DNA from 4 places in the Halobacillus sp. HZG1 genome. Region 2 is predicted to be linked to each of the others. Evidence: riboswitches for the same ligand, from Rfam matches in the RefSeq annotation. Region 2 holds a riboswitch; each other region holds the start of a gene.
The links. A riboswitch is a leader RNA that binds a small molecule or an ion and turns the genes downstream of it on or off. The one in region 2 is predicted to bind S-adenosylmethionine.
Positions count from the first base shown of each region.

Region 1 (7,981 bases), on a different contig from region 2:
CGCTTTGCATGCGATTTCGCCTTGTTTAAGAGGGTGGACCGGAGATCCCATCACAAAACAGCCGATAATTTCTGTTCCGCCGGAAATGGAAGCAAGGAACAAATCCTGTTTGATGGTTTGATAAATCCAGTTGTATTGCTCAGGGGCTAAGGGAGCCCCGCAGGATAGCAGACTTTTCAAAGAGTCGAGCGAATGACTGCTTTTCAGGTCGACGCCTGCTTTCATCAATGTATCTAGGTATTTAGGACTTGTACCAAAATGGGTGATGCCGACTTCATCCGCAATGTCCCACAAATGGGTGAGGGAATCCTGTCTTACAGGAGAGCCGTCATACAACAGGATGGCGGCTTCACTGGTTAGCCCCGACACGAGCCATGGATACATCATCCAGGCGGTATTGGTGTACCAGAACAACACGTCATCTTGCTGGACATCGCAATGGAGCTGGTGTTCTTTCACATGTTGCAGAAGCGTCCCACCGACCGAATGGACAATCGCTTTCGGCAGCCCCGTCGTTCCTGATGTATATAAAATATATAAGGGATGGTTAAAAGGGACGGGTTCGAACGTTGGCTCTTCTGCTTCATTGTTACAAAGCTCGCTCCATGAAAGAGATTTAATCCCTTCAATATACGTTTCCCCTTCGAACGAGACGAGTGCGGATAGTCCTTCCAGGTGTTCCGTCGTCTGCTTGATTTTGTCCTCGATTTGGAACGGCTTTTGTTTATATTGATAGGAGAGAGTAGAGATCAATACTTTCGGTTTCACCTGACCAATGCGGTCGACGATTCCTTTCGTCCCAAAGTCAGGGGAGCAGGAGGTCCATGTCGCCCCTAATGAAGTGGTTGCAAGCAAGGCCACTAATCCCTGGATATCGTTCTTCGTGACCCCGGCGACACAATCGCCTTTTTGAACACCTAATTGTTTTAAACCTTCCTGGGCTTTGGCAACGGATTGTTTTAGCTCCTGTAAATGAATGCTTCGTTGAACACCTTCTTCATTTGCTTCATAGGCAACCACTCGATCAAGAGAACCCCTTAGCATGTTTTCAGCGAAGTTCAATCGTGCTTCCGGAAACCATGTACTATCTGGCATCGAAGGGCCAGGGACAAAAACACGGTCGCCTTTATTTCCGATAATTCCGGCGTAATCCCAAACGGCTGACCAAAATTCAGCGAGGTGAGAAACGGACCAGCGGTGGAACCGTTCATATGGAAAAAGCGGTTGGCCGGTAGATTCAGCAAAAGCTTTGATATGTGATTGTTCTATTCTTCCGCTCGATGGCTCCCATAGATAAGGAGAACGCTGAGCTGTGATTGATGTATTCATTGGAATTGTCTCCTTTCGAGTTATGTATGAGGCACTTCAATCAATAGGGCCATGCCCTGTCCGCCACCGCCACAAAGGGACGCGATGCCTTTTCCACCGCCGCGCCGTTTCAGTTCATGGGCAAGGGTCAAAACAAGCCGGAATCCTGTGCCGCCTAGTGGGTGACCAAGAGCGATCGCTCCACCGTTCACATTGACCCGGTCATAATCAATGCCAAGATCCCGGCAGCTGGCAATCACGACACTGGCAAAAGCCTCGTTGATTTCAAACAGATCGATATCGTCAGTCGTCAATTGGTGTCTATCTAATAGTTCCTGGATCGCTTGCGATGGTTTCGTTTGCAAGCTCGGATCTGGTCCGGAAATCTCTGACCAGTCGATGATTTCCGCCAACGGATTCTGCCCGAGTGATTCAGCTTTCTCTTTCGTGGTAACGATCCCAACGCTCGCCCCATCCGTCATCTGCGACGCATTGCCTGCCGTAATTGTGCCTTCGTTGGAAAAAGCCGGTGAGAGGTTCAATAACTTCTCGGCTGTTGTACCTTTGCGGATACCTTCATCTTCTTCAAGCAAACCTGAAAAAGGAGCGACTTCAGGTTGGAACCACCCTTTTTCTTGAGCATTCGCTGCTCGTTGCTGGGAAAGGGCGGCGTATTCATCCTGCTCCTCTCGACTAATTTCGAAGGAGCGGTTTTTCTCATCGGTAAGAGCTCCCATCGATACATCCGTTAAGGCGCACCACAAACCGTCGTTCAGTAAGGTGTCTTTGAGGATGCTATGGCCGAGTCCTGAAGAAGCACGTACAGGAGCAGTATGAGGAGCGTTCGTCATCGAGTCGAAGCCACCGACGATGTATAATTCTCCTTCGTTCAATTGCAGTCTTCGGGAGGCATCTGCGATCGTAGCGATCCCGCCTAAACAGACATTGTTCAATGTGATGGCAGGTGTATTGATCTCCACCCCCGCCTTATAAGCGACTTGCCTAGCAGGATTTTGGCCGCCCCCAGCCTGGATGACTTGGGCAAGCAGCGCGCCATCTGCCTGTTTGGCTATGGGATTTCTCTTAATTAGAGCGTTTAATGCGTGCGATCCAAGTTCTGCTGCGGATTTCTTTTTCAAAGCCCCTTTCCATTTTCCGAACGGGGTACGAATGCCATCTAAAAGTACAGTACTCATCTATGTAGCCACTCCTTTTTGTAAAATAGAAAGAGCCCTCTTCACAAAAAATAAGAAGAGGGCTCTTGGCTCTTCTTATCTTCCAGGATCATCTCCTGCAGGAATTAGCACCTTTTCAAGCGGTTGCTTGATGGTTGCCGGGCGTCAACGGGCCAGTCCCTCTGCCTCTCTGGATAAGAAATTGGTATTCAGTTGGAAATTATAAAACCTCTCTATCAGTGATAGAGAGGCTAGAGATTATGTAAATCTCTTATCTTCCTGAGCGTTCACTCAGTAGGATTTGGCACCATGCTATATAAATAGCGGTTGCCGGGTTTCACAGGGCCAGTCCCTCCACCTCTCTGGATAAGATGTTCTTTCGTTATTTGGTTAAGTGCCATGTTAGCAAGGGAAAGGATAAGTGTCAATGCATTTTATAGAAAAGTGTGAAAATTTATTATATTTGGGGTTCTGTTTTAGTAAGTGATTAACCAATCTATGAGGAACTTTTGGAGTTTTTCAGGATCATCCATAGAAAAACACCATCAAGTCATGATTGACTACTTGGTGGTGTTTGATCTGTTCTTAATTAATGATCTGTTTTTGGAGTTTTGTAAGGCTGCTCATGGAAGAGTAGTAGACTCCTATTCAAATAGCTCCAGAATCTCATCCTCCACATTTTCACTGACAGCTGCCGTGCCACCAAAAATAGTGAAGTAGAAGGTTTCGTTCTTAACAAAATAATCCTTCACTTCAGGCGAAAGGTAATTGGATGGAGTTAACAATAACGGTTCACCATACGTATAAGTGGCTCCTGCAAGAGCGTCTGCAAAGTCCGCTCCAGTCGCGATATTCACAAACGTCGGTTCCAGTTCGAAATGCTCAGCGATAGCAATCGATGTGCTGTATCTGTTCTTCCCTGAAATTCGCTCAGGATCAGGAAGTTGAGAGAAAACCTTTTGATCGACAACCCCGGAACCTCCTACAACATAGGTGAAGTCGTAATCGTTGATGGCCTGCTTCGTAGCTTCCGGAAGTTTACTTTTTTCTGTCAAAAGGATCGGCATCATGTTGCTTGCCGCTACAGGTGCAATGGAAAGGGCATCAGGGAAGTTTCTTCCGTATGCGACCACGGCTCCATCACTAGGTGGAAGCACTTCAGCAATAGCTGTTGCGGTTTCGTACCGGTCAGATCCTGAAATTCTTTCGACATCCAATCCTAATTTCACAAGGGAGTTTTCGACGTCTTTGGAAATGGCACCTGTGCCACCAAGGATCGTGACATGTTTGGCACCTAACACATCAATCGTCGATTTTGTAATTTGCGAAAGAGCGTTTTTCCTGGTCAAAAGAATCGGCGCATCATAGTAGAAGGCAAGCGGTGCTCCTGCAAGTGCATCAGGAAAATCGGCTCCTGTTGCCAGGATGATATGATCGTTTGGATACCCACCACTTCGACGTACAGCGATCGCTGCTGCGGTATGGTAGCGGTCTTCTCCGGCTATACGGTCAATGTATGGTTCCTCTTCGATAACAAAAGGACTCAGCATATACGTTTCTCCATTATTCAAGTCAGCTAAATCAGAAGCTTCAAGATAATAGACTCCCGGATTCAAATAAAACCCACCCGCAAATCCATACTCGTCGCTGTCTTTAAAATAGCTATCCATTTCTTCACCGGAGGAGCTATAAACATCTACATTCAGCTGCATGTTGGTTTCATCTACATCCATAGAGAAGAGAGATACAGAGAGATCCACTTCTTCATCTCCATTGATTTCAATCTTGTAATAATCCTTATCACCCTTAGTGAATGTACCTACGGCGAGATCCTCCGTGGTTATATGATTGGCTTGGGCCATTGTGTTATTCGGCTCTTCCTCTTCAAATTCTCCCCATTCATTATAGCCGAGCAGTTTAACTTCCTGAGCATTCGGAACCTGTTTTTGTTTTTTGAAATCTTCCAAACTCTTAAATGGTGTTTCGCTTGTGGCCAGGACAGGTGTGGTCAATAAAGTAGACGTTAATAGAGCAGCAACTGTAAAACCAACAAATTTTTTCACTCGTTTCATTTTCCCCTTTACTTTTAACTTCATTAGGACTTAAGCAACAGTGCAACCGCTTACTATACTTCTCTCATCACCTTCCATTCGAGTTCACTAAAAGGATTATAAATCAGTCCTCGAAGTAAAGCTATCTATTTTTTATGACAAATATCGACTTCAAAAGCTTTATGATTTATAAACCCTTTTTTATTGTCCAAATAAAATGACCCCGGTCCATTACCGAGGTCATCAATGGGAGTCTAAGAACAAGTGATTCATAATCAATTGTCTATTCGATTTGCTTTCTTCGAATCTATGTTTTATTTGAAGTCTGGAAGACGTGGTAAGTATTAGTTACTGAAAGGTAATTCATCACCGTGCGGATTGGTGGCAGGAGGTGCCGGGTGATCGTTTTGGGCTTCCTCACTATTTCCCTTTCCATTCTGACTGTTATTATTCCCTGCATCTGCGGCCACAACGGAAGCGGAACCTCCCAATATTAAGAAAACTAAACCAAACATGATGACACATTTTTTCATTCTATAATCCCCCTCTTAGAATTCATAGTATTGGTCAATGATCGACGGCATTGGTATAGTCCAACGCTAATTTGTAATAGCTTGCTGCTTTTTTATAACCTCCCTTCGCCTCATAGTATTCTCCTAAAAATCTCGAATACCTTTCCACTTCCTGGATTTTTCGATATTTTTTTAGTGTCGGCATGAACTCTTTTTTGACATATTCCTCCCATTTCTTTTCCTCTGCCTTAAAAAAGGAATAGAAAAACCAGAACTCTTTGGTTAAGACATTGTCACTGGGGAGTTGTTCTGCAATCTTTGTATGACTGTCTAGTTCGTGCAGGCATTCCTCGTTTTTCTTCTCCTGTATGTATACGAATAACAACAGCACGAGCGATTTGAAGTAACTGAGGCTGGTCTGTTCTTTATAGTACATGGCTTTCTTTAAATGGGTGATGGAAAGATCCCTCTCCTTTTTACGTAAATGCATGGTCGCTAAGTTATGGTAAATGACCCCGAGGTGATCACGATCATCGATTTCTTCTGCTAATGTTTTCGCTTTTTCAAAGTTGGAGAGGGCCGAATGCACATCCCCGATGCTGCTGAAGCAGATCCCGATGTGGATGTGGATTTTCAAACACTGCCTGGGTTTATAGTTGTTTTGAAAAACCGTAAGGGCGGACTGCGCATAGGAAAAGCTTACAGTTTCTTTTTGAAGCACGTATAAGGATAAGGCATACAGGAAATATAGATCGGCTTGTTCCAACTCACTAAGGTGGATGGAAGAATACTCGGCTAAACCTCTCTCAAAGTAGCCTTTAGCCTTATCTGGTTCGTTTACAACCCAATAGTAGTTTCCGAGATGTTTATAGTAAAAGAAGCGGTTTCTTGATGATAATGTCTCGAAGAAATCGTCTATGAATCTGAGGGAATGATCGACCTCGTCTATGAAGTCCAGGATGATGGCTGCTCGGACTTTTTTAATATGAAACTCTGCTTGGAGCTGGGTATGGGTGACGGGATGGATCAGTGGCTGCAATTCTTTATATATGCGTTCGCATTCATCTTTTTTATTATCTAACAGAGGCTCTTCCCATTGGTGGAGGAGCTTTTTTATTCTTCCTTCATCTGCCTGAATTTCCTCATAATCTACCCCTACTCTTTGCAACAGCAGGATAAGTGTTTCTTTTTCTACGGTGGTTTTATTGTTCTCGATCCTTGAAAGATAAGACGGGGAAACAATGGATTCGGCTGTTTCCTCCTGACTCATTCCCTTTTTCAATCGGTAGTATTTTAATATTTTTCCCATTTCCATAGTCATTCACTTCCTTCATTCATATTGCGCAAGGTATAGAAAATGAAAGCACAAATCGTCAAAAAAATTCAGTGACATGCGAAATACAGGTTTTAACAGTTCAATGATACCATTGATTTAGAAATAAATGTTGAAAAATTAGGACAACTTGGAAGGGGGGATGGATAGGAAAGAATGATGTTTGTCGTTTAGGGATAACCAGGCTATTTGAATATTAATGAAGGAGGAGAATCATTATGAAAAAACAATTGATTGCAGGTACATTAGCGTTGGGGTTATTTACAGGAGGAACAACCGCTACATCAGCTCTGGCTAGTACAGATGATATCAAGTCCCAGTCTACCATTGACGTAGAGCAGGTAACAGAAGAGGGCGCTAATCCTGAAGCGATTCCAGCGGTAGTCGGAGCATACGCACTGAAAGGGGCAGCGGTTGCAGGTGGTGCTTTTGTCGCTGGTGTCACAGCTAAAGCTGGGGCAGATGCTTACGATTGGGCTAAAGCTCAATTGGGAGGAAGTTCAGTCCAGTCTTCTCATGAAAATTATGAAGACGTGAAGGTCGTCTTTGATCAATAATCATCCATACTTAGATGTTCACAAATAAAGCAAGCCATGCACCGCCCTCCTTGAGGGCGGGTTGCTTGGCCTTTTAAGAGGTGACCTTATGATAAAAAAAGTTCTCATTATCTTATCTCTTTTCCTGTTTGCGGGGCATTTGATGTTTACCGTCCTTTATCTCACGCCTTTTAACCCAGTCAAAGCAAAATACAGTTTCGCCATTAATGGTTACATGGAGCCGGTATTTTCACAAAACTGGCGGTTGTTTGCTCCGAACCCTGCCTCGACGAATAATAAATTCCTAGTGCGGGCTGAATTCAAGGGTGGGGAAAAGACCGACTGGCTTGATTTAACGACATTCATGATTGAAAAAAACCAGGATAATCGATTCACTCCATATAATCGTTTAGTAAGAATCCAAAGAGGCGCGTTTACTTCTCTCTACCAGACGGACGAAGTGACTTTGAAAATCTCTGAAACGATCGAAGAAAAGAATTTAGACCGAGAAGATTATGAACATATGCTTGAGAATGAACGCACGAAGAAACAGGATGAATATGCCATGGACGCATTGAATCGATATGCACAGTCTTATGTCCGAAGCGTCTATCCGAATCGGGATATTAAGAAAACACAAATCATCATGCAGGAAACAAAGGCAAAGCCTTTCTCAGAAAAGGATAATAAGGATTACGAAAGAGAAGTGAACCTCCACAAATTCGAGTGGGAAAATTACACTGCCGTTTCACCTGTCTTTGATTAATGAATTCAAGGAGGGAAGGTCCATGAATCTGTTATTTAATAAATTGACAAATAAAAAATACATGTTGATTGGAACAAGTATCCTGAGAATTTCATTTGGATTATTAATCCTGTATATGTATCTGATTCATTATGCACAGAGGAGATTCCTATGGGGCCCGAATGGCATGCAGAGTCACGAAAGTTTGCTGGACCAAATGACGCTTACAAGCAACTTTTCTTTGTACCAGGTTTCCAATTCCGTGGTTTATTTTGAAATCATCTTCCATTTAGGAATCCTATTTGCGCTTTTGTTTACGGT
Region 1 is NZ_JAYLVQ010000061.1:165,530-173,510, reverse strand. It holds gene VKA52_RS09970 (acetoacetate--CoA ligase) at 1-1,329, opposite strand, end outside; gene VKA52_RS09965 (acetyl-CoA C-acyltransferase) at 1,350-2,504, opposite strand; SAM riboswitch class I at 2,577-2,684, opposite strand; SAM riboswitch class I at 2,752-2,856, opposite strand; gene VKA52_RS09960 (cell wall-binding repeat-containing protein) at 3,128-4,546, opposite strand; gene VKA52_RS09955 (hypothetical protein) at 4,879-5,067, opposite strand; gene VKA52_RS09950 (helix-turn-helix domain-containing protein) at 5,102-6,361, opposite strand; gene VKA52_RS09945 (hypothetical protein) at 6,598-6,936, shown strand; gene VKA52_RS09940 (DUF5819 family protein) at 7,025-7,681, shown strand; gene VKA52_RS09935 (HTTM domain-containing protein) at 7,704-7,981, shown strand, end outside.
Region 1: it holds a riboswitch for S-adenosylmethionine, as region 2 does, so the genes downstream of both, VKA52_RS09965 (acetyl-CoA C-acyltransferase) here and VKA52_RS20580 (sulfite exporter TauE/SafE family protein) in region 2, are expected to answer to the same signal.

Region 2 (7,981 bases):
GCGGATGAATTATACCCGTATGTTTCATTCTTACCAGTCACGCTTGAAGTGACAAAGATTACGCTTGAAGGGTTTTACTATCCCTTGGATCGCGCCTATCTGCCATTTGGATCCACCTTGTGCATCTCGAATCGACTGATTGAAGATACAGGTACTTTTTCATTTGAGTCAGGCATACTCTTAGTAATAAGAAGTACAGACTTGCCTACTTGAGGGGAATAAGGGAGTTCGCATTAGTTCATATAGGAGGAGGGGGCTCTTTTGAAATTTTATACCATCAAACTCCCACGGTTCGTCGGGGGTTTAGTGCGCGCAGTCATAAGTACATTTAAAAAAGATTAGGACCCATTCAAAAGGAAAGCTCCGGAGTACACATGGGCTGAGCTCCGGAGAGCACCAAAAGCGCCCGTTTACTTATCTTTAGACAAATAAAAAAAGCACCCTCTAAGGGTGCTTTTTTTGTGAGCTCATAAGCTCTCTGTCAGCAATTATACACGTTGTACTTTGCCGGACTTGAGTTCACGTGCTGTTACGTAAACTTTTTGAGGCTTGCCATCCACAAGGATGCGAACTTTTTGAACATTAGCTTTGAATTTACGTTTATTAGCGTTCATCGCGTGTGAACGGTGGTTACCTGAACGTGTACCTTTACCAGATAGAACACTTCTGCGTGCCATGAAAATCCCTCCTGTTACATACATAAATCATCAGATACTTAGTAACTTTATCATATAGAATACGTGTTTGCAATAATCTAGTCAGAATTATATCAAGAATTTTTTCTTGACAGAACTTATGAATTGTTACACAGTATAGTAGGGATATCCAGGTCATTTTCTTACCATTGAACAGAAATTCATATCGTGATTTTGTGTTATAATAGGGTAGGATTGATGAGGATTATAAAGGAGGATCTATTATGTCTGTTGATTTAAATAACCAATATGGTCATATTACTATTAGCAATGAAGTCATTTCAACGATTGCTGGAGGAGCCGCTGTTGAGTGCTACGGCATCGTCGGTATGGCATCTAAAAATCAGATCCGTGACGGTTTATCTGAAATGCTCCGCAAAGAGAATTTTTCCAGAGGAGTCGTTGTCAGACAGGATGAAGATCGCCTCCATATAGACATGTACATTATCGTGAGCTACGGTACAAAGATTTCCGAAGTCGCTAATAATGTCCAATCACAAGTAAAATACACACTAAACAAAACAGTTGGTTTGTCCGTGGATTCTGTGAATATTTTCATTCAGGGAGTTCGTGTGACAACTGAATAGATCGCGGTTGTAGTCAAAGGAGGAAGTAAGTGTGACGTTACAAAAGTTAGACGGCAAGACGCTTGCCGAAATGATCTTGCAAGGAGCTCATCATTTAAAGCAGAACTCACAAATGATTGATGCTTTGAATGTTTTCCCTGTACCGGATGGAGATACGGGGACGAATATGAATCTGTCCATGACTTCTGGAGCTGAAGAAGTTCGGAATGTGGACCAGAATCATGTAGGAACAGTGGCCCAATCTTTATCCAAAGGTCTCTTGATGGGAGCACGTGGAAACTCAGGTGTTATCCTCTCTCAAATTTTCCGTGGTTTTTCAAAATCGATTGAAGACAAAGAAGTCATCACAACCAAAGACTTTTCAGAAGCTCTTCAAGGCGGGGCCACTACAGCATATAAAGCTGTCATGAAACCTGTGGAAGGAACTATTCTAACTGTAGCAAGAGAAGCTGCTGAAGCATCTGTTGAGATTGCTGAAAAAGAGGATGATTTCATTCCATTCATCGAAGGAGTCGTTCAAGCAGCGAAGAAATCACTGAAGAATACACCAGAATTGCTTCCAGTACTGAAGGAAGTTGGTGTCGTGGACAGTGGTGGACAGGGCCTTGTCACGATTTATGAAGGTTTTCTTGCCAATTTAAAAGGTGAGGAACTTCCGGATCTCGAGGATACTGTATCGATGGATGACATGGTCAACGCAGAACACCACAAGCTGAATCAGGACTTCATGAACACAGAAGACATTGAACTTGGCTACTGCACAGAATTCATGGTGAAATTTGAAGAAGATAAACTTGCTGAACACCCATACGATGAAGAAGCCTTCCGTAATGAGCTCAGTGAAATGGGAGATTCTCTGCTTGTCGTTTCTGATGAAGACTTGATCAAAGTCCATGTTCACGTGGAATACCCAGGAGAAGCCATGACCTTGGGTCAAAGGTACGGCAGCCTTGTTAACATGAAGATCGAGAATATGCGTGAACAGCATACATCGATTGTTGGTGACAAAAAGAAAGCCAAGCCCAAGTCAGAAGAAAAAGCTGAGTACGGAATTGTGACCGTGAGCATGGGAGACGGAATTAAGAAGTTGTTTGAAAGTCTTGGAGCGACTGTCGTTATCCAGGGTGGTCAAACCATGAACCCAAGTACTCAAGATCTATCAGAAGCGATTAAAGAAGCACATGCGAAACGTGTGCTCGTCTTGCCGAATAACAAAAATATCGTCATGGCTGCTGAACAAGCAGCAGAATTAGCGGATGTAGAAGTTGCTGTTATTCCATCAAAAACGATTCCTCAAGGGATGAGCGCGCTTCTTGGGTTCAACCCGGAAGCAGATCTTGATGCGAATAAAGAGGAAATGCTCAACCTCATGTCTGAAGTGAAAACAGGACAAATCACTTACGCCGTTAGAGATACGCAAATCGATGGTTTGGACATTTCCAAAGGCCACTTCATGGGAATTGCTGATGGTAAAATCTCTGCCACTGATAAAGATGCTTTGACGACTGCTAAAACATTGTTGAACCAAATGATTGACGATGATGAAGATGAGATTCTGACTATCTTGACTGGCGAGGAAGCCGACGAAAAAGAGGTAGCAGAACTTGAATCATTCATCGAAGAAACGTATGAAGATTTAGAAGTGGAAATCCACAATGGTGGACAACCGATTTATTCTTATATCTTTTCAATCGAATAAAACACGTACACAAACGCAGCTCTTGGGGCTGCGTTTCTTTTTATGCTTGTTTTCGAACCATCTTGACTCGAAGGTGGTTTCGAATAGAAAAAACAACAATCAAGAGATACCCAAAGATCAGTGAAGTGTACACAAAAGTTAAAACTGAATCGCTGATTTGGATCGAAGACAGTAAAGTTCTCGTATTTGTAAGGATGATGAAACCTCCGGCTAATACTCCTAGAACAGAAGAGGGAAGGGTTTTGACAAGCCAAGCGGCAATGGGAGCGGCTATGACACCACCGATGACGAAAGATGATATCAGCAGCCAGCTGAATTGATCATGCCCTAAAAAAATCAAAAATCCAGCCGTTGCTGAAATCGTTACCAGGAATTCGCTAGTATCCACGGTTCCGATGACTTTCCTTGGAGCGATACCTGATTGAGAAAGAAGCGCGGGTGTATTTACCGGTCCCCAGCCGCCCCCGCCGACACTATCTAAAAAACCGCCTGCTATACCAAGAGGTAAGAGGAAACGTTTATTTACGGACTTCTTTTCTTTGATATGTGTATTTTTCGAAAGGAATAGGAAACGGAAAATGATATAAATTCCTAGTGTGAGTAGGAATATGGATATGTAAGGTCTAATGAATTCCCCTGATATGTAGCTTAAAAATGCTGCTCCTAGGAAGGCGCTGATGGCACCAGGAACTGCGATGATCATGACAAGGCGTTTGTCTACATTGCCAAACTTATAGTGGGAAAAACCAGAAACAGCTGTTGTGGCAATCTGTGACATATGAATGGAAGCGGATGCTACAGCAGGAGCTAGTCCATAGGATAAGAGAATCGTGGATGAACTAAGCCCAAATCCCATGCCGAGTGCACCATCCATCAGTTGAGCAGCAAATCCAATAAGAGCGAAAATCGTCAGTTTCTGCAAAGTGTACCACTCCTTTTATACCGTTCAATTGTTTGTGAATATACATTATTCCTATGCATCTACTTGGTTTTATGATCAAAAAAATAACCCCCATCTGAAAGAAGGGGGAGTCATCCACACCTTATCTTTCAGCCTTCTGGCTGCTGGAATGAGCACCCTCTTACAGGTTGCTGCGGGATCGTCAGACCAGGTTCCTCCCCCGACTCTTCATAAGGATCGTATGATTTTTAAAAGAATAATTCTTAAACTAACGGACATGGTTTTATTTGTCAATCATATAGTTTAAAAAAACAGAAAATTTTTGATTTTCCTAAAAAAGCATTGACATATGATGATAACGAGCATAAGATTTGTATCAACTTGTTTTTCAGAAAATTTCATAGCTTTTCTTATCTAGAGAGGTGGAGGGACTGGCCCTTTGAAGCCTCGGCAACGGATCTATACAGATACTGTGCCAATTCCAGCAAGCGGTAAGCGCTTGAGAAGATAAGAAGAATATAGTTTACATGTAGATGTAAATGCCTTTCTTCTTATCGTGAAGAAAGGCATTTTTATTTTTAGAAAGGAGGAGGAGATGAAACAACCACTCGTAACGTATCAATCTTTTCACAATCCATTTGAAGGTGATCTACCGAAAAATAATGATACAAAAGGAGCTGCAGAGGTCATTCGATGGGCTTATTCTCAGTACGAGGATATCGTGTATGCCTGCAGTTTCGGTGCAGAAGGAATCGTTCTCATTGATTTGATTTCCAAGGAGAAGCCGGATGCCGAAGTCGTTTTTCTTGATACAGACCTTCATTTTGAAGAAACTTATCAGTTGATTGAAAAAGTGAAAATGAGGTATCCGAAGTTAAATATAACGATGAAAAAACCTGGGATGACGCTGGAAGAACAAGCGGAACAGTATGGCTCCGCCCTATGGAAGCGGCAGCCGGATCAATGTTGTTACATCCGTAAAATTAAGCCACTTGAAGATGCTCTCAGCGGCAGAAAAGCTTGGCTGTCAGGCCTGAGACGTGAACAATCCCCCAGCCGTCAGAAAACGAATTTCGTGAACAAGGATGAGAGATTTAAATCTATAAAAGTATGCCCTTTGATTCATTGGTCATGGGAAGACGTATGGCAATATATCCGACTAAATAGGTTGGACTACAATGAATTACACGATCAGCATTATCCTAGTGTCGGCTGCATCCCATGTACCGCCCAGGCATCAGATGATGGGAGATCAGGCAGATGGAAAGGGTTCAATAAAACCGAATGTGGATTACACACAGCGGAATCTTCAGAGAAGGAAAAATCTTAAAGGAGGAAAAGGCATGTCAATCATAACCCCGCACGGTGGAGTGCTTGTAAACAGGTGGAAGGAAACGAGACCAGAGGAGCTGCCGGAAGATATCATCGAGCTTGATTCGATGGCATTAAGTGATGTTGGTTTAATTGCGAACGGAGCTTATAGTCCCTTAAAAGGGTTCATGAACAAGGAAGATTATGAATCTGTCGTCGAAACCTTAAGGTTAAAAGATGGCACTCCGTGGAGTATTCCGATTACGCTTCCGATCTCAGAGGAGCAATCCCGGTCGCTTGGAAGGAAAGCCCAGTTAGTCAAGGACGGGATTGTTTATGGGACGATTACAATAACCGATCGATTTAAACCGGATAAGAAAAAGGAAGCTCAAAACGTGTACTTAACGACAGAGTCGGCTCATCCTGGCGTGAAAAAATTATTCGAACGAGGAGACTGGTATGCTGCAGGTGAAATCGAAGTATTTCATAAACCTCCTTACGAACATGGAAAGTCATTTTACTTAGATCCAAAAGAATCAAGGGAGCTTTTTCAACAATATGGTTGGAAAAAGGTCGTTGGGTTTCAAACACGAAACCCTGTCCATAGGGCTCACGAATACATCCAGAAAGCTGCGCTGGAGACGGTGGATGGATTGTTTTTAAATCCGCTGGTCGGCGAAACGAAAAGTGATGATATTCCCAGTGATGTCCGGATGAAGAGTTATCAAGTTCTTCTTGATCACTATTATCCAAAAGAACGAGTCACCTTGGCTGTCTTCAATGCGGCCATGCGGTATGCAGGTCCTAGGGAGGCGATCTTTCATGCAATCGTCAGAAAGAATTTCGGTTGCTCTCACTTTATTGTAGGGCGAGATCACGCAGGTGTCGGTGATTATTATGGTACGTACGATGCGCAGAAAATCTTCAGCCACTATAAAAGTGGGGAACTTGGTATCACACCACTTTTCTTTGAACACAGTTTTTATTGCAACGCTTGCGAATCGATGGCTTCCCATAAAACCTGCCCCCACGATAAAGAGGATCACATGATCTTATCAGGAACGAAAGTAAGGGAGTTGCTGCGTAAAGGAGAAAAGCCGCCAAAAACGTTCAGTCGTCCTGAAGTGGTGGACGTCTTAATTGAAGGGCTGCAGAAAGACACAGTAGAAGTGAAAGGGTGAGGTCCATGAACAAAAATTTGACCTGGCATGAGGCATCCATTGGGAAAGAAGAGTATCGCAGAAAAAATGGGCACCAAAGTGGAGTGCTCTGGTTTACAGGCCTCTCGGGCTCAGGTAAATCAAGCATTGCCAACCAATTGAACAAGGTCCTGTACGAAAAAGGCATCCAAAGCTATTTACTTGATGGTGACAATGTGAGACATGGACTGAACTCAGATCTCGGGTTTTCAGAAGTAGACAGGGAGGAGAACATCAGACGGATCGGTGAAGTCGCTAAACTTTTTGCGGACAGTGGAACCATCGTTTTAACAGCGTTCATTTCTCCTTATCAAAAAGACCGGGATCTTGTAAGAGCCTCTATACCGGAAGGGGATTTTATTGAAATCCATGTCGACTGCCCTGTGGAGGAGTGTGAAACCCGTGATCCGAAAGGGCTTTATAAGAAAGCGAGAAACGGAGAGATCAAGGGATTTACAGGCATTGATGCGCCTTATGAAAAACCGCTTCAACCGGAACTCGTGCTTGATTCTAAAACGTTTAGTGTGGAAAGTTGCGCGGAACAAGTGTGGAAGCTTTTACAAGATAAAAAATGGGTGACATGAAAGGGGTCGGAAGATGACAAACGTTTATATTGTGGGAGCGGGTCCGGGAGATTACGACCTGATCACAGTGAAAGGGTTAAAAGCGATACAAAAAGCAGACGTCATTCTCTATGATCGCTTGATCAATCAAGAGCTTCTGGATGAGGCGAAGGAAGGTGCAGAACTTGTGTTTTGTGGGAAACGTCCGGACCATCATGCCCTTAGTCAGACAACCATCAATCACCTTTTGTGTAAATATGCGCGGAAAGGAAAAGTGGTCACTCGTTTGAAAGGGGGAGACCCATTCGTATTCGGACGCGGAGGGGAAGAAGCGGAAGAACTCGCCAAAAGAAACATTCCTTATGAAATCGTACCGGGAATCACTTCGGGAATTGCAGCGCCTGCTTATGCTGGCATTCCTGTGACCCACAGGGACTACAGTTCTTCTGTCGCTTTCATTTCAGGTGTCAATAAGCAAGGCGGCGATGAAGAGGCTTATTGGGAGCGGGTCTCTAAAAGTATGGATACCTTGTGCATTTATATGGGAGTAAAGAAATTGCCGCTCATTTGTGAACGACTTCTGAAGTACGGAAGACCTCTTCATACACCTGTTGCCCTGGTGCAATGGGGTACAACAAAGGAGCAAAAAACGGTGACAGGCACGATTGAAGATATTGTCGAAAAATCAAAGCGTATTGAGAATCCTGCAATGATCGTCGTTGGAGACGTAGTCAGGTTACGAGAACGTCTCCAATGGTTTGAGTCATCTCTGGAAGAAAATCTTAAGGAAATAGCCACAGGTGTTGTATGAAAGTAGGGGTAACATGGAAGCCGTTTTGTATGTAAGTCATGGGAGTAGAAAAAAGCAAGCGAAAGAGGAAGCCATTCACTTTTTGAACCTTGTTCAGCGGCAGGTCAACTGCGAACTCTCTCATATTTGTTTTCTCGAGTTAGCAGATCCTGATGTGTTGGAAGGCATTCGTAAACTTGTGGAAAAAGGGGCAGATAGGATTGTCATTATCCCTG
Region 2 is NZ_JAYLVQ010000086.1:288,917-296,897, reverse strand. It holds gene VKA52_RS20605 (thiamine diphosphokinase) at 1-213, shown strand, start outside; gene spoVM (stage V sporulation protein SpoVM) at 262-342, shown strand; gene rpmB (50S ribosomal protein L28) at 489-677, opposite strand; gene VKA52_RS20590 (Asp23/Gls24 family envelope stress response protein) at 920-1,282, shown strand; gene VKA52_RS20585 (DAK2 domain-containing protein) at 1,314-2,981, shown strand; gene VKA52_RS20580 (sulfite exporter TauE/SafE family protein) at 3,022-3,903, opposite strand; SAM riboswitch class I at 4,022-4,119, opposite strand; SAM riboswitch class I at 4,290-4,396, shown strand; gene VKA52_RS20575 (phosphoadenylyl-sulfate reductase) at 4,478-5,212, shown strand; gene sat (sulfate adenylyltransferase) at 5,226-6,374, shown strand; gene cysC (adenylyl-sulfate kinase) at 6,380-6,976, shown strand; gene cobA (uroporphyrinogen-III C-methyltransferase) at 6,990-7,766, shown strand; gene VKA52_RS20555 (sirohydrochlorin chelatase) at 7,780-7,981, shown strand, end outside.

Region 3 (7,981 bases), on a different contig from region 2:
TTTTGCTTTGGGATCGTTGTTCGTTTTTAAGGAAGCGAAGTATGAATTACGAACGATAAAAATCAGACACAAGAGGATAAGAGTGAAAATGTAGGTCATGAACAGGATGACTTGAAGTGAATAAAATTGTGTAATGATGACAAGGTTGAATCCGTTCCATAATGCTGAAAGGAAGACGACGGTATTGACAGACCAGAAATATTTTCCGACCCAGGAGATGTTCATCGCTACTAGTGTGACCAAACTGCCAAAAACGAGTTGAATGAAGAGCCAGACTGGTTCAGGATCCCCGAATGAAAAGGTCATAATCAGGTGTATGAACACGCCTAATAGCAGAGTAGCCACTCCAATTCCATAAAGCAGTCCACGCTGAAACGGGTAGAGGGTTTCCTGTAAACCATCTCCGATCAGTCCAGGAGCACCGAAATCGTTGATTGCCAGTCTTTCAGCTCTTTTCTCTGTTTCCCCGTTGTTTATGTAGTCTTGCTTAGAAGCTTTTAGGTGTGCCAATAATTCTTCTTTAATTTCATCCCGCTCGTCGTCAGTACTCTGCATCTGATTCAGGATCTGATTGACATGTTTTTCTAATTTCTTCATGGAAGTTCCCCTGTCGTTTTGGTGATGAGGTCATTGACACTCTTCCATTCCTCAAGCTTTTGCAGGAGGACCGTACGACCTTCATCGGTAATCCTGTAATATTTCCTCCGTCCATAGTCAGTTTCTGACCAGTAGGATGTCATCCACTCCTTTTTCTCCAAACGCTTGAGAGCAGGGTAAAGGGTTCCTTCACTCATGTTGTACAATTGATTGCTTTCTTCTTTTAAGTGTTTGACGATTTCATATCCGTACATATCCCGCTTGTTGACAAGATTGAGCATGAGAATGTCTATGCTCCCTTTCATAATCTCCCTATCCATATTCACACTCCTTTTCCATTAATTTCTATAAACATTGTAATACGATGTACATCGTAAAGCAAGGTCATGATTTTTCACACAATTGGGCACCCGCACATAAATTAGCAGTAGAGGTGGTGAGAATGAAAGATGATCAAAGGGAATCTGTGACAGACCCTTTACAAATGGAAAAACAAGAGTGGAAAAAGCGGCAGATGCAGCACCGTCTGAAGCAGATACTGACCATATCCTCGCCGATTTTCATTGTATTGCTATGGGAGTTTTTATCGCGAACGGGACTGATTGATGCCCGTTTCTTTCCGCCTCCGACAGAGATCGTTGGGACGTTCTGGGCGATGGGGATGAGTGGGGAGCTGTTCCATCATGTCGGGATTTCTTTATTTCGTATTTTTGCCGGGTTCCTGCTTGGGGTCATACCGGCGATTGTGATCGGCCTTTTGATGGGACTTTATGGACCCATCCGCCATTTCCTTTCACCTCTTATCATGGCACTCATGCCGATCCCGACCCTTGCGCTCCTGCCGATCATCATCATCTTATTCGGTGTCGGTGAAGTTTCCAAAGTGGTGACGATTGCGGGGAGTGTGTTTTTTCCTGTCGTCATAAACACAGTAGCGGGCGTTGTAAACATTGACCGCATTTATTTGGATGTGGCAAAGAATTATGGGGCCGATTCGAAGCAGTTCTTTTTCAAGATTGCATTGCCGGGTTCGCTTCCGGTCATGCTCGAAGGGATTCAGATGGGGCAGGCGATCGCACTGCTTACGATTGTCGCAGCGGAAATGATGGGAGCCAATTCAGGGATCGGGTATTTGATCTGGACGTCGTATAAAGCCTTTTTGTTGAAAGAAATGTTTGTCGGGCTTGTGCTCATTTCGTTCTTCGGCTATTTATTTTCGATCATTCTCCGGGGCCTGCAGGCCAAATTGCTGCCATGGCGCTAACTGATGAAAGGAGCGACAGGGGATGGAGGCTAAAATATCGATTCAGGATTTAACAAAGGTTTTTTATAAAAAAGAGACCCGCGTGACGGCCTTAGAGGGGATTTCTCTTGATATTGCGGATGGTGAATTCGTCTGTCTCGTCGGGCCGAGTGGCTGTGGGAAAACGACGCTGTTAAGGATTCTGGCGGAGTTAGAAAAACCAAGTGGTGGCTCCTTCACGATTGCAAAGAGTAAAAAAGAACGGCCGCTGCAGTCGATGGTTTTTCAGGAAAGAGGAGTCATTCCATGGTTGACCGTGGAAGGGAATGTGAGTTTCGGGTTAAAGATGAGACACATGCCTGCAGATGTAATCAAAGAGCGGACCGCTTATTATTTGAATAAAGTAGGGCTCGAGAAATTCGCCAAGCTCTATCCAAAAGAGCTTTCCGGTGGGATGAAGCAGCGTGTCAGCATTGCGAGAGCATTTGCGAACGATCCGGAAATCCTTCTTATGGATGAACCTTTTGCTGCGCTCGATGAGCAGAATAAATTCATATTGCAGGAAGAACTTTTAAATATATGGTCAGAAACGAAGAAAACGGTCTTATTTATTACCCATAGCATAGATGAAGCGCTCCTACTTAGCGACCGGATTTTGTTAATGAGCTCGCAGCCCGGCACGATTATCGATGAAAAGCGGATTGATCTGCCGCGCCCGAGAAATATGGAGCAGGTACGGGCGGACCCTTTGATGGCGGAGCATTTTGTGGAGATTTGGAATCATCTTCAGGAAGAAGTACAGCGTTCGCGTAAATAGAGGAAGAGAGGGGATTGGAATCCCATGATGAAAAAAGTATGTCATCTGTTTTCTTTTTTGTTGATTATCTTTGTGCTGTTCGGGTGTTCCTCCAGTGATTACGGGGGAGATACAGGCAGCGGTGGCCTCACAGACGGTGATTTTGCTCCATTAGATAAGAAGGCGACGGTAGTAATAGCTGAAGATGGAGCAGCTTCAGGGGCTGGCTTTTATATTGCTGAAGAAAAAGGGTACTTTGACGATTACAACATTGATATCAAGTTCACAACGTTCGCCAATAGTGACGATATGCTTCCAGCTCTGGCAGCAGGGGAAGTGGATATTGCCGGTGGTGTTTCCACGGCTTCCTTCTTCAATGCTATCGCCCAGGGGATTGACGTGAAGATCATTGCCGATAAAGGGCATTATTTCGATGGCAGCTCCTATTTCAGTTTTGTGATTCGTGAAGATCTGCAGGATGAAATCAAAGAGTACAGCGACTTGAAAGGAAAGCGGATTGCCGTTTCATCGAGAAATGCTGTGGATGATTATATTTTTCAGCGCATGCTTGAACATGCCGGTCTGACAGAAGACGATGTCGAATTTGTTCTCATGTCTGACTTTGGAAACATGCTTGCCGCCATGGGGAACAAATCGATTGATGCTGCTCTTCAAATCGAGCCACTGATCACTCAGGGAGAAGCACAGAACCTGCACGTTCGTTTCGGTGACGCTACAGATTTCGCTCCGGATGCACAGATTGCGATGGTGCTGGGATCCCCCGATTTCATTGAAAAAGAAACCGACGTTTCTGTACGTTTTATGGCTGCCTATCTGAAGGGGGTCCGTGATTATAATGATGCGTTCCTTCATGATGAAGGTCTTGATGAAGTGATTGATATCATGACCAAACATACGGCGCTTAAGGACGCAGAAGTTTGGAAGAAAGTCGGTGTGACGGGGCTTGACCCTAACGGAGAAATGTTTATTGACGATATTAAGAAACAGTTCGAGATGTATGATGCGAACGGTGCTATCAGTGGAGATATTAACTTCAATGATGCCATCGACACGTCTCTTTCTGAAGAAGCGATGGAAATGATCGGGCGCTACGATCGATAACACTTTTTCTGAAAATCTCTTGTCAGCGGATCTTTTTTATTGTAAAGTTACCATTAACTCAATCGAATATTTCTTATCAAGAGAAGCTGAGGAACTGGTCCTGTGAAGCTTCAGCAACCACCAACATCAGTTGGCCGGTGCTAAGTCCAGCAAGTGATGATCACTTGAGAGATAAGAAGGAATGAACGGATACGTTTCAAGAGCCTTCTTATGTAAGAAGGCTCTTTTTTGTTGGCCGCCTTCTTTTGGATCAGGAACTTTTCTCGGGATAAAACCAACTATTCTGATGAGTTATATAAAAAAGGAGGTCAAATCATGACAAAACCAAGCAGCAATGCTTTCGCACTCATCCCATTTGTGGTCTTTATTTTACTTTTCATCGGATCAGGGGTCATCACGGGTGATTTTTATAAAATGCCCGTTCTAGTTGCCCTATTCGCAGCTATTCTCTTCGCCTTAGCCATGAACCGGAAAACGGATTTCCAAACGAAAATTTCCCAGTTGACGAAAGGAGGAGGGCACCCGAACATCATACTAATGGTGGTCATCTTCCTGCTGGCGGGCGCAATTGCTGCCGTAGCATCCGGAATGGGTGCAGTTGAATCCACCGTCAATCTCGGCTTGACTTATCTCCCTGGAGGCTGGATGGTCGTCGGTTTGTTTGTCATCGGCTGCTTCATCTCGATTTCCATGGGGACCTCAACAGGTACGGTGGTTGCCCTCGCCCCTATCGGCGTAGGCGTGGCAGAACAGACGGACATTGGCCTTGCCCTGGTCATGGGTGCCATTGTCAGTGGTGCAATGTTTGGGGACAACCTTTCCGTTATTTCAGATACGACCATTGCAGCTGTCCGTACGCAAGGCACGAAAATGAAAGAGAAGTTCAAAGCGAATTTCTTTATCGTTTTACCGGCAGCCATCATCACGGCCGTTATTTTTGCTGTAATGACAGCGGATGCCTCGGCAAGCCTGGATGAAAACTATGCGTACAACATTGTAGAGATTTTACCTTACTTAGGCGTGCTGGGCTTTGCGATTGCCGGAGTGAATGTCATTTATGTTTTGATTGGTGGCATTGTTTCCGCCGGAGGTGTCGGCCTTCTGCTTGGTAAGTTTTCCGGAATGGAGTTCGTCACTTTGGTAGGGGATGGATTTACGAATATGCAGACGCTCGCAATGATAGCGATTTTGCTCGGCGGTCTTGTGGAATTGATCCGTGCAAATGGAGGGATCGAGTTTCTATTACAAGCCGTGAGTCGGAAAGTGAATTCGAACCGTGGCGGGGAGCTTGGTATTGCAGGGATTGTGACGGCCGTCAATTTTTCTACTGCGAACAACACGATTTCCATCATTACAGCAGGCCCGCTGGCGAAGCAGATTTCTGATGAATACGGTATCGAAGGGCGCCGATCCGCAAGTATCCTCGATATCTTTGCCAGTTCCGTTCAGGGAATCATTCCTTATGGTGGACAGATTTTAGCAGTGGCAGGTGTGGCCGGTATTTCTCCTGTCGCGATTGTTCCGTTTTGCATTTATCCTTTACTCACAGCCGCAGCCGGACTTTTAGCGATCGCTTTCAGATACCCAAAATTCACCGTAGAAAAAAGAAAAGCCGTAATGAGAAGTGCTTCTTAAGAGAGAAAGGTACCTGGTCCAGGTACCTTTTTTATGTACTTTTTTTACATTAATTTTAAGAAAAGTTGACATATTATTTTAAAATGAGTCGATTGGAATAGTAGGAAAGCTTTGGAAATCGAAGGAGAAAAGGATGATTCGGGCCTTAAGTGGTATAGACGACTATATCTATTTCCGTTACGCTTTTATTACAAAATGTAAACGTTTACAACAATATTTCTCCTATACCGACTTTATAGAAGAACTGCTTTTTAGAAAATGTTTTGCGAAAGGGTCTTTTTGGATAGAAAGGCACCTTTTACAAATAGATAAATCAAGGAGGAATGGTGAATGAGAATGGCGGGGAAATGGATGTTTATCTTTACACTGACCCTTGGGATGATGCTGCCGTCGTGGTTGATGGGTACAAAGGTGGAAGCGGCTGAAGATGGAGGATTATCGGATTTAATCATCTTTGAGAACGTACCACAGGCAGATGTAACGATGGAAGGGGATGAGTTTACTCTTTCCGCACTGAATGTGTATGAAGACGGACATTTTACAAAAGTGGAGGAAGGACTCGTTTGGAAATCGAAGAATTCGAACGTTGCCACTGTGGAGGATGACGGTACAGTCACCTTTACAGGAAAACCTGGACGTACATGGGTGACGGTATCGAACGGTGATTTTAAAGATCGGATTGCCCTTGATTTTAAACCGGACCACTCCAAAAAAGGGAAGCCGGAATTTAAACCGACCATCAAAAAGCAGGATGGTGATCGTTACGACCTCGTCCAACATGCTCTTTCCAACATGACTATGGAGGAAAAAGTCGGCCAGATGCTCATGCCTGATTTCAGGAAATGGGAAGGTGAAAACGTGACGGAAATGCTTCCTGAAATCGAAGAAATGGTACAGGAATATCATCTGGGTGGTGTCATTTTATTCCGTGAAAACGTTGTGACCACGGAACAAACAGCGAAGCTTGTTTCTGATTATCAAGCAGCCTCTGAAAAATATGGACTGCTTATGACGATTGACCAGGAAGGCGGGATTGTGACTCGTCTTCAGTCAGGAACGGACATGCCTGGAAACATGGCTCTGGGTGCTACTCGTTCGGAAGAGATCGCGGAAGATGTAGGATCTGTAATCGGGGCTGAACTTTCCTCTCTTGGTATTAACATGAACTTTGCCCCTGTCATGGATGTGAACAATAATCCTGACAACCCTGTCATCGGTGTTCGTTCTTTCGGAGAAGATCCTGAACTTGTTGGGAAAATGGGCGTGGCGTATACGAAAGGGCTGCAGCAACATGGAGTAGCCGCAACGGCAAAACACTTTCCGGGCCATGGGGATACAGCGACAGATTCCCACCTCGGTCTTCCTGAAGTCCCATATGACCTTGAGCGGCTGAAGGAAGTTGAACTGTATCCCTTCCAACAAGCAATGGATGCGGGCATTGATGCGATCATGACTGCGCATATTACGTTCCCGAAAATCGATGATACGAAAGTAATCTCTCAGAAGGATGGTTCCGAAATTGCGCTTCCAGCCACTCTTTCTAAAAAAGTACTGACAGGTTTGATGCGTGAAGAGATGAATTACGAAGGAGTCGTCGTTACTGATGCTTTGAATATGAAAGCAATTGCTGACCATTTCGGACCGGTGGATGCTGTTATTCGTGCGATCAATGCCGGGACAGATATTGCGCTTATGCCTGTAGGTCTCGAAGAAGTGGCCTCAGGTGTCTATGAAGCTGTCGAGTCTGGCGAAATCCCGATGGCTACGATTGAAGATTCTGTTGAACGAATCCTTACATTGAAGTTGAATCGAGGCATCATTAAAGAAGAAACGCCTCAGCCGATTGATGAGAAAATTACAGAAGCGGAGGAAGTCGTCGGGTCAGAAGCCCATAAAGCGGTTGAAAAAGAGGCGGCGGAGCGTTCCATTACACTAGTGAAAAATGATGGGGTTCTGCCTGCAGACGCATCGGGTGATAAGCAGATCGTGGTGATTGGAAACTCCTTTATTGGTGATCTTGAAAAGGCTGTATCTGCTCATCATTCAAATACGACCTTAATCAAAACAGGGGAACGTGAATTAACAGCTGAGCAAAAGCAAACGGTGGCAGAAGCAGACAAGGTTATCTTCGGTACGTACACGTACAATGTGTACACGCGTTCAGCCACTCATCCTCAAATGCAGCTCATGCAGGATGTGATGGCAAATACGAATGCAGAAGTAATCGGAGTCGGCATTCGAAACCCTTATGACGTCATGGCTTATCCAGGAGTGGATGCTTATATCGCTCAGTACGGATTCAGAGATGCAAGCTTTGAAGCAACGGCTGCTACCATTTTCGGTGCAAACAACCCGACTGGACAGCTCCCTGTGACGATTCCAGGAGCTGATGGAGGCACTTTGTTTGAATATGGTACGGGGTTGAGTTACTAGTACATGACTTTTTAGGAAGAGGGGCTTCACGCCCTTCTTCAATATAATCAAAAGGGAGAGGTTTATTTTGAAAAAGTGGTTGATGCTTGCCTTGGTATTGATGATGACATGGTCGACATTCTCCGTTGTTTTCGCAGATCATAACGGCAATCCTG
Region 3 is NZ_JAYLVQ010000083.1:22,783-30,763, reverse strand. It holds gene VKA52_RS17925 (permease prefix domain 1-containing protein) at 1-597, opposite strand, end outside; gene VKA52_RS17920 (PadR family transcriptional regulator) at 594-917, opposite strand; gene VKA52_RS17915 (ABC transporter permease) at 1,040-1,861, shown strand; gene VKA52_RS17910 (ABC transporter ATP-binding protein) at 1,884-2,657, shown strand; gene VKA52_RS17905 (ABC transporter substrate-binding protein) at 2,685-3,758, shown strand; SAM riboswitch class I at 3,829-3,936, shown strand; gene VKA52_RS17900 (Na+/H+ antiporter NhaC family protein) at 3,987-5,393, shown strand; gene VKA52_RS17895 (glycoside hydrolase family 3 N-terminal domain-containing protein) at 5,724-7,826, shown strand; gene VKA52_RS17890 (exo-beta-N-acetylmuramidase NamZ family protein) at 7,894-7,981, shown strand, end outside.
Region 3: it holds a riboswitch for S-adenosylmethionine, as region 2 does, so the genes downstream of both, VKA52_RS17900 (Na+/H+ antiporter NhaC family protein) here and VKA52_RS20580 (sulfite exporter TauE/SafE family protein) in region 2, are expected to answer to the same signal.

Region 4 (7,981 bases), on a different contig from region 2:
AATATAAATCTGTCTCCTTCATTTAATGAAGGAAGTCTTCGAAGAATTTCTTCAACCACCCTCTCTTCCTCCTTTCGCTTCATTTATTCAATAGTATGGCAGTTTTTTTGAAGACTCAGTTTCGAGACTTTTGTTGAGGGGATAGGGCTTCGGGGAATCGCTCGCTTTCCAACAACCCCCGATGCTCAACCCAGGCAACGAACCCAGAAACATCTCGAAACTGAGTCTTCAACTAAAGGGAGCATTTATTGAACACTTATTTTGAAGGTTTTGTGTCCTACTCCTTCTGGATTAGTGTTGTTGATTCCTCTGTCACATGGGATCATAAGGGATTTTTTAATGAAAACGCACATAATTTTTTCAACCCTGACACATACTCTCGATAAATTCATGTTATCTTTCGAGTAGGTCTATGAATATCTTAATAACAGAATGGTCACTAGCTCATTGACGTACAAACCCTTTCTTTTGAAAAATTTAAGGAGTTGGCTAATGTGAACCAATCCCATGTGTTTCAAAATCTCACCCATAAAAAAATGCCGTTCGAAGAAGTGTTTTCTCATATTTTGACCTTTATGAAGAGTGAACCCATTGGAGATTACAAGCTCATGATGGGAACCGACTCCCAAGTTCACCCCTCGCATACCCTGTTCATTACAGGCATTGTCATCCAACGTGTTGGAAAAGGAGCATGGGCCTGCTTCCGAAAAGAAGTGGTACACAGACAAATGACTACTCTCCATGAACGTATTTCCTACGAAACATCGTTAACGGAACAAGTAGCTTCCTTATTTACGGAGGAAAAGAAGAATGCCCTCATCGAAGTCGTCCTTCCCTATATCTACAAAGGGGCAACGTTTACAATCGAAGGACATATTGATATCGGGAGTGGAGATCGAAACAGGACAAGAGTTTATGTCAATGAAATGATGGCAAGAATCGAATCGCTTGGAATGGAAGCAAAGATTAAACCCGATTCTATTGTCGCAAGCAGCTATGCCAATCGATATACAAAGTAGTGGGCGGTGTTTATTGATGTATCAAAAGGCCGTTACATCTTGTGTGTTGGGAATGATGTCCATCTTTCTTCCTTTTATCGGCATCCTCTTTGGATGGATCGGGCTCCTTTTTGCCAATAAAGCTCTCGTTGAACTCACCACAGATGCACCAGGATACCGTTTCGCTTTAGGAGGGAAGATATGTAGCGTTGTTGGACTTTGTTTACAGGTCTGCATTCTTATATTCATTCTTGCTGCCTATTTCTTTTTCATGAACCTGAATCTTTTTATGTAAAATAAACAAGCGTCCTCTCTTAACTAAAGGGGACGCTTGTTGTATTACGCATGTATTTTCTTTAATTCTTCTAATACGTCAGATGGCTCAGCTCGATCTTTGTAGTCCGCTTTCGTATAGTCATACACAATCGTGCCATCTGTATCAATAATATAAGTTGCGGAAACAGGGAGGGTCCACGTCTCATCACCATTATGTTTATCCACGTGGAGCCCTTTGTCTTTGTACACTTCTACAAGATAATCTGGTAATTGATACACCAAATTGTATTGATTGGCTACTTCATTCCCAACATCGCTCAGTACGTGATAATTCAGTTCGTTCTTCTCCTGCGTCGTCAATGACTGATCAGGGGTTTGTGGACTGATGGCCATTAACTCTGCTCCCTCTCCATGGATTTCCTCAAGGATCTGCTGATAGGCTCTCAGCTCCATGTTGCAGTATGGGCACCAGCCTCCGCGATAAAAAGTAAGGACGACCGGCCCGTTTTTCAATTGTTCATAGAGCTCGACCGTTTCTCCCTTCGCGTCAGGTAAATTAAAGTTTGGCGCTTTCTCTCCTGCAGACAAACCTTCTCCTTCATTCGAAGCTTCCAGTTCATCAATCGCATTCTTCATTTTTTCTTGTACTTCATCAGGAGTTGCTTTCTTGAATTTTTCAATATACTCATGATAATGCTTTCTCATTTCTGTCTTCATGAAAAAAACTCCTTTTCCGTGGATTCACTTTTCATTATATAGGGGGGGAAACACGAGAAGAAACTGATTTGCTTTCCCTCGTCATCCATAAGGCAAGGCCCACGGCTAACCCTCCAGCTGTTAACTTACCAATGAGTACAGGAAAAATCATATCCTTGTCTACACTAGCTACAAACGCAAAGTGGCTGCCGATGACGAACGCTCCACTCACAGCAAACGCAGCATTGACCGTTTTCCCTCGTTCATCCATATCTTTCATTGTCGCTAACATAGGTAAGTGATGCGCTGTAGAAGCAATCAGTCCTGTTAGAGAGGTCGGTTTCATACCTAGCTTTTCACTCAGTTGTCCAATCCATTGCTCTCCCCGCTGATTGATAAAAGCTACAAGAGGATAAGCACCTGCTAATGTAACGGTGATCCTTCCAACAATGATCACACCTTCGGATAAGGGAGCCATTCCAGGAAGAACAATGAAGCCGGTCAAAGTTTCAATAATAATGAGAGTGAGGCCTGTGATAATCACGATTTCAATGGTTTTTCCAAAATAAGAAAATAACCGAATGGTGGCGTTCGTAAACAGCCATAAACCTGCTCCGATACAGGCAGAAAGCAAAATAGCCGGTGTTAAATTACGCACCATCCACCCAGCTTCATACCCTGCTAGAGCACCACCGACAAAACATCCGATCGGAACCGTAACTAAACCAGCTAAAATGCCTTTTGAAAAGTAAGGACGATCTTCTTTTTTTACAATTGTTAGCGCAACAGGAATAGTAAAAACAAGCGTTGGCCCCATCATCGTACCGAGAAGTGCCCAGGAAAAGGTGGCCGCTTCTTCCTCAAGGGCTAAGGATTCCGCCAAAGGATAGGCTCCCATATCAATAGCAAGCATCATTGATGCAAACATCGATGGGTCCGCTCCGAACCATAAAAACAACGGAGTGATGACAGGCGCAAGCCACTGGGAGAGTACGGGGGCAAGAGAAATGATCCCTACCATCGAAAGAGCAAGCGGACCCATCATCATAAAAGCTTCGTAAAACCGCCATCCCAGAGATAGGCGGTGATTAAGCACATAATAATCCAGTGCTCCCAATACCATGAAGATACACATAACAATTAAAATGGCGTCATTAACCCACAAAAGCCCAGCCCCTTCCTCATATTTCTCCCTTCATCCATGTTTACAATAACTACTACTCAGGGTAGGAGATTTTCTATAATGGCTTGCTCATCTTTACACGGTGGACGCTGACTTAGCCTTTCCATATTTTTTTAAGTAAAGGAGAAGAAAAAATGGTACATGCTCTATTCATCGTTGTGGTTATATTCATTGCAGCGAACCTCGTGTATTTTTTCACGAATAAATCCTACAGAAAAAGCTACTTCAGCACGGCCCTTTTCTTTCAATTATTTTTTGTACTCACAGGTGTGCTTATTGGATTTACGTTCCTCTACTATTTGTTATCATTAAACGGAGTCATTCTTGTTACTAGTTTATCATCAAGGGACCCTGTCGACCCAAACTTTTTGGACTTGCTTTACTTTAGTGGGGAAACGTTGTTGAGCGTGGGGTATGGTGACATGCTGCCTGTCGGGGCAGCCCGTTTCTTTGCCTTGCTTGAATCAGGAATCGGCATCCTTCTCCCTACAGCTTATTTCTTAAAAGCTATGGATGCATCCAGGCAAAAAGAAGATTCATAAATATAAAAAGGACCCTTGTGAAAGGGTCCTTTTTATTATCCAATGGAGCATGCAGCAGAGCCATGCTTTTGTAAATATTTCTGGTGATGTTCTTCCGCTTCATAAAAAGTTGTTGCCTCTTCAACTTCTGTAACAATCGGGCGTTTGAAGACCCCTTTACCTTCCCATTCTTTAATTTTCTCTTCAGCAATATATTTCTGACTTGCATCCGAATGGAAAATAACAGAACGGTATTGATGACCAACGTCGATTCCCTGCTTATTGCGGGATGTCGGATCGTGAGCTTCAAAAAAGATATTCACTAGTTCTGCATAAGTGATGACCGTTGGATCGTAGTTCACTTTCACAGATTCCGCGTGTCCACTTTTTCCTGCTTTGACCTGTTCATATGTCGGGTTCTCCAGATGGCCGCCAATATAACCTACCTTCGTTTCTGTCACCCCTTCGAATTTTTCAAAAAATGCTTCTACTCCCCAAAAACATCCTGCACCGAAAATAGCGGTTGCCATTTAACATCTTTCCTTTCCCTTAACGCAACTTCTATCGAGAGCCTTGACGGTTATGGTGCTTACACGAAAAGACCCCTTTTCTTATCCAGTAAGAAAAGGGGTCGCTAATATCCGCACGATCCTCTCATCTCTTAGAATGTTCATACATTCTACAGGAATTGGCACCGTTCTCGTCAATCCGTAGATTGATTCGATGGTTGCCGGGCATCAAAGGGCCAGTCCCTCCGCCTCTCTGGATAAGAAGTTTCCGTTATTTATTTTTGTTAGTACCCATCCTACTACGTTTTTGTAACGAAGTAAAGGATAACAGATTAAAAATTTTCAATAAATGCACATCAAGTTTCTCTTGGTGTCATTGTATTCACAGCATACCATGCTCATGCCTGTCTGTAAAAAAATCCGCTTCTGCTCAGCTCTGCCCTGTTGTATAAACTTCCTCAAACGGCTGGACAATAACGAATCCATCTCCTTCAAACTCCATTTGTATGGATTCTCCGCTTCCCCGTCCAATCAATGTTTTAAAACTGATATCTGTCCGGAAATTCGGTTCCAAATGCCCGGACCAGGCAACAGTAGCATGCGGGTCAGTGATCACAGGTTCCCCTGGACGGACCAACAATGTCAATGGTTCATAGTGCGACGTAATCGCCACACGCCCACTTCCACTAAGGGTGACGTTGAACAAACCACCAGAAACCATCCCCGCTACTTTCTTCATCAGTTTGATATCCCAGTCAATGCTCGGTTCAAAGGCAAGTAGATCATTTCCATTAACCGTGATGGTCTCATTATCCAGGTCGAAAATAGTAATCTTCTTGCCCTGATCGGCAAGGTAAAGGCGACCTCGACCAGTGGCTTTCATTAGAGAACTTCCTTCCCCGGTCATCGCTTTTTTAAATAAACGACCGACACCATGCTCGAGAATGCCCTCTCTTTCAAATTTAATGTTTCCATTATAGGAAATCATCGCTCCCGCCTTGGCCCACACTTGATCGAGAAGATTCACTTCGAGAATCCGCGGAGTCTCCAATTCAAAGTAGTCATTTTCTGATTCATCCTGCTTTGTCTTTCTAATAAATTCACTAATAGAGTAGTCGCTCATCATCTGTTCCTCCTAATCGTATTCTAAGAGTATCTATGCTTCTAATTGACTATACCACGATGGATCAAAATCGAGTCCTAAAGTTCTCCCCAGCATCAAGCCAAACTCTACAAAAGCGGATCCCTTGGCAGTGATCAGTTTTTTTGAAACAACCACCGTTTCATCCATATACGTATTCTCATGGAACACATTTAAGAAGACTCTCTGTTCTTTTGTAAGGCCTGTTGTATAGGAATGATGATCAAGGACTCCTGACATGGCAAGGAAATATGGGGCACTTGATATAGCACCGATGAGAACATCTTCTTCACTGGTTTTTTGAATGAAATTAATGAGCGTTTGATGATCAACAAGATGTTTAAAATCATCGACCCCGGGCAGAAGTATGCAATCATAATCGCCAGGGCTGACCTTTTCCACTGTTTCATTTACTACACATTCAAGTCCTGATTCACCAGTGACTCTTTCCTCATCCAAACCTATATATGTAACCTTTTGCTCTGCCTGTTTAAAGACTGAAAGAGCTACCGTGATTTCATATTCACTAAATCCAGGGTATAGCACTACACCGATCGTCATGATTATCCTCCCTCCAGATGCTTTTCAAACCATTCCAACACCTCAGGTGCATACGCTTTAAAATGCAATCTCAAACCGTGATCTCCATTTTCATATTCAATATATCGATGGATGTTATGCTCACGTTCCATCAAGCTTACAAAGTACCTTGCCTTTTCCACAGGTACGGTCCGATCTCTTCCTCCGTGAAGCACTAATGTAGGGACTCCCACTTCCTCCACCCACTGAATGGGAGAAAGCTCACGATACCAACTATGTTCTCCTCCAGGTGGCCCCATTAATTGTTCGATTTGTTTTTGAACAGATGCAGGTTGGCTTGTGTAAAGATGCTCCAAGTCAGTAATGGCACCAATGACAGCAACAGCATCGACATCCATTTCCTGTTGAACCGCGAGCAGACTCATCCACCCTCCACGGGAATATCCGAGCATCACAGTCCGGTCTTCATCCACATGGTCCAACTCTGCTCCAACCTTCTTTAAATCCAGCACATCTTGGACAAAGTCTTCTTTTTTGTTTACCTTAACGTTCTCCTCTGCATTCTCCCTGTAGTGTGTCGCTAAAACAACATATCCCTGCTCTGCCCAGTAGGATAGATTTTTAAGTTCTTGCGCATCTGTCAGCGAACTTTCTCCCACCCCTCCTCGGTTATGAATAAGTAAAGGCAGACTCTCCTCAATATTCTCCGGCTCAATCCAAAGACCCGGAATATCGGTATCCCCGCTTTTATATGTAATGGAATATCCTGTAACACCTGGTACACCAATTTCTACCTCTTTCTTACTCTGCAGGACAGAATCTTCGCTGTCCCCAACAAAGAACACAACAGCTCCCATAAAACTAAGGAAAACCAAAAAAGCTCCCAACAGCTTTTTCACCCTATCCCTCCTCAATAATCAATTGGAATAATCTGTATGACCTGGTCATGAAATATTTACCATTTATTATCATTACATACGGAAGGGCTTTGGAAAGGTTTCATTTTTAGAGGGGCTGGGGAAAGAAACATCTATAGGAATTGTGATAGACTCTAGATAACTTCAATTGAAAGGGAGATTTTGTATGTATGGCTTAGATGAAAAGAGAAAAGAATTGCTCGATTTTGTAGACCAAGTGCCAGAGCAACAAGCATCAGTTAAGCCTGAAGAAGATCGTTGGTCCATCCTTGAAGTTTTAGAACATTTATACTTAATGGAACAATTAATCGTTTATCAGATTAACCAGGCCCTTAAGCAGGGAGACACTCAGCAGGCAACCGAAAAACCGATTCATAAGACGACCAACCGTGATTATAAAGTCGAAGCGCCGGAGGCCGTTCGCCCGAAAGGGGAATTTACGACTTTGGATCAAGCAAAAGAGGGTTTGAAAAAGACGCGGGAAGCAACTTTATTCCTTATTCACAATAAGGAGCAGGAAACATTGCAGAACCGTGTATTCACCCATCCCGCTTTCGGAGATATGAATCTGGAACAGTGGGTAGAGTTTATCGGTTGGCACGAACTACGCCACCTCGATCAAATGAAAGAAGTAAAAGCTCACATTCATACGTAAGACAAAAATCCCCTGAGTTTATTACTCAGGGGGTTTGGCATACGACTTATTTTTTATAATCCTGTGGTTTAACTTCCTCACCATCTTTACCAGTGTAACGAAGTCCCCAGCCTGTCCATGCCGCAACAAACATAACAATCAATAGCAACCAGCCCTGAAAGACGAACGGAAAAACTTCTCCCGGTCCGACAACAGGTAAGAAGTCGTATTGATCAGCAGCTCCCTGGACGGTAGCCCATGCGAGCAAAACCCCGCCACTCCAAGGGAAAATGTAGCCAAGTGAAGAGGTGACGGTATCCAGGAAGTTCGCTCTACGATACGGATGGATGTTCATTTCTGTCCCTAATTTCCGGACAAACGGTGCTGCAGCTATCTCAGCAGCTGTATTAATCGTAATAAATACATTTAAAAAAGCGACAATTCCGAAAATAGAAAGTTCAGCTCGGCGCACGACATTATTAATTAACTTCAAAAAGAAGTTTTTAATAACATCCATGGTACCCGCAACTTCCAACAGATAGGCGGCTGCTAAAATGAATAAAATC
Region 4 is NZ_JAYLVQ010000012.1:14,667-22,647, reverse strand. It holds gene VKA52_RS01060 (AAA family ATPase) at 1-59, opposite strand, end outside; gene VKA52_RS01055 (ribonuclease H-like YkuK family protein) at 537-1,019, shown strand; gene VKA52_RS01050 (DUF4190 domain-containing protein) at 1,033-1,293, shown strand; gene VKA52_RS01045 (peroxiredoxin-like family protein) at 1,338-1,991, opposite strand; gene eutH (ethanolamine utilization protein EutH) at 2,026-3,135, opposite strand; gene VKA52_RS01035 (ion channel) at 3,288-3,695, shown strand; gene msrA (peptide-methionine (S)-S-oxide reductase MsrA) at 3,731-4,204, opposite strand; SAM riboswitch class I at 4,326-4,447, opposite strand; gene VKA52_RS01025 (AIM24 family protein) at 4,614-5,306, opposite strand; gene VKA52_RS01020 (DJ-1/PfpI family protein) at 5,340-5,885, opposite strand; gene VKA52_RS01015 (alpha/beta hydrolase family protein) at 5,888-6,763, opposite strand; gene VKA52_RS01010 (DinB family protein) at 6,948-7,436, shown strand; gene VKA52_RS01005 (Na+/H+ antiporter NhaC family protein) at 7,483-7,981, opposite strand, start outside.
Region 4: it holds a riboswitch for S-adenosylmethionine, as region 2 does, so the genes downstream of both, msrA (peptide-methionine (S)-S-oxide reductase MsrA) here and VKA52_RS20580 (sulfite exporter TauE/SafE family protein) in region 2, are expected to answer to the same signal.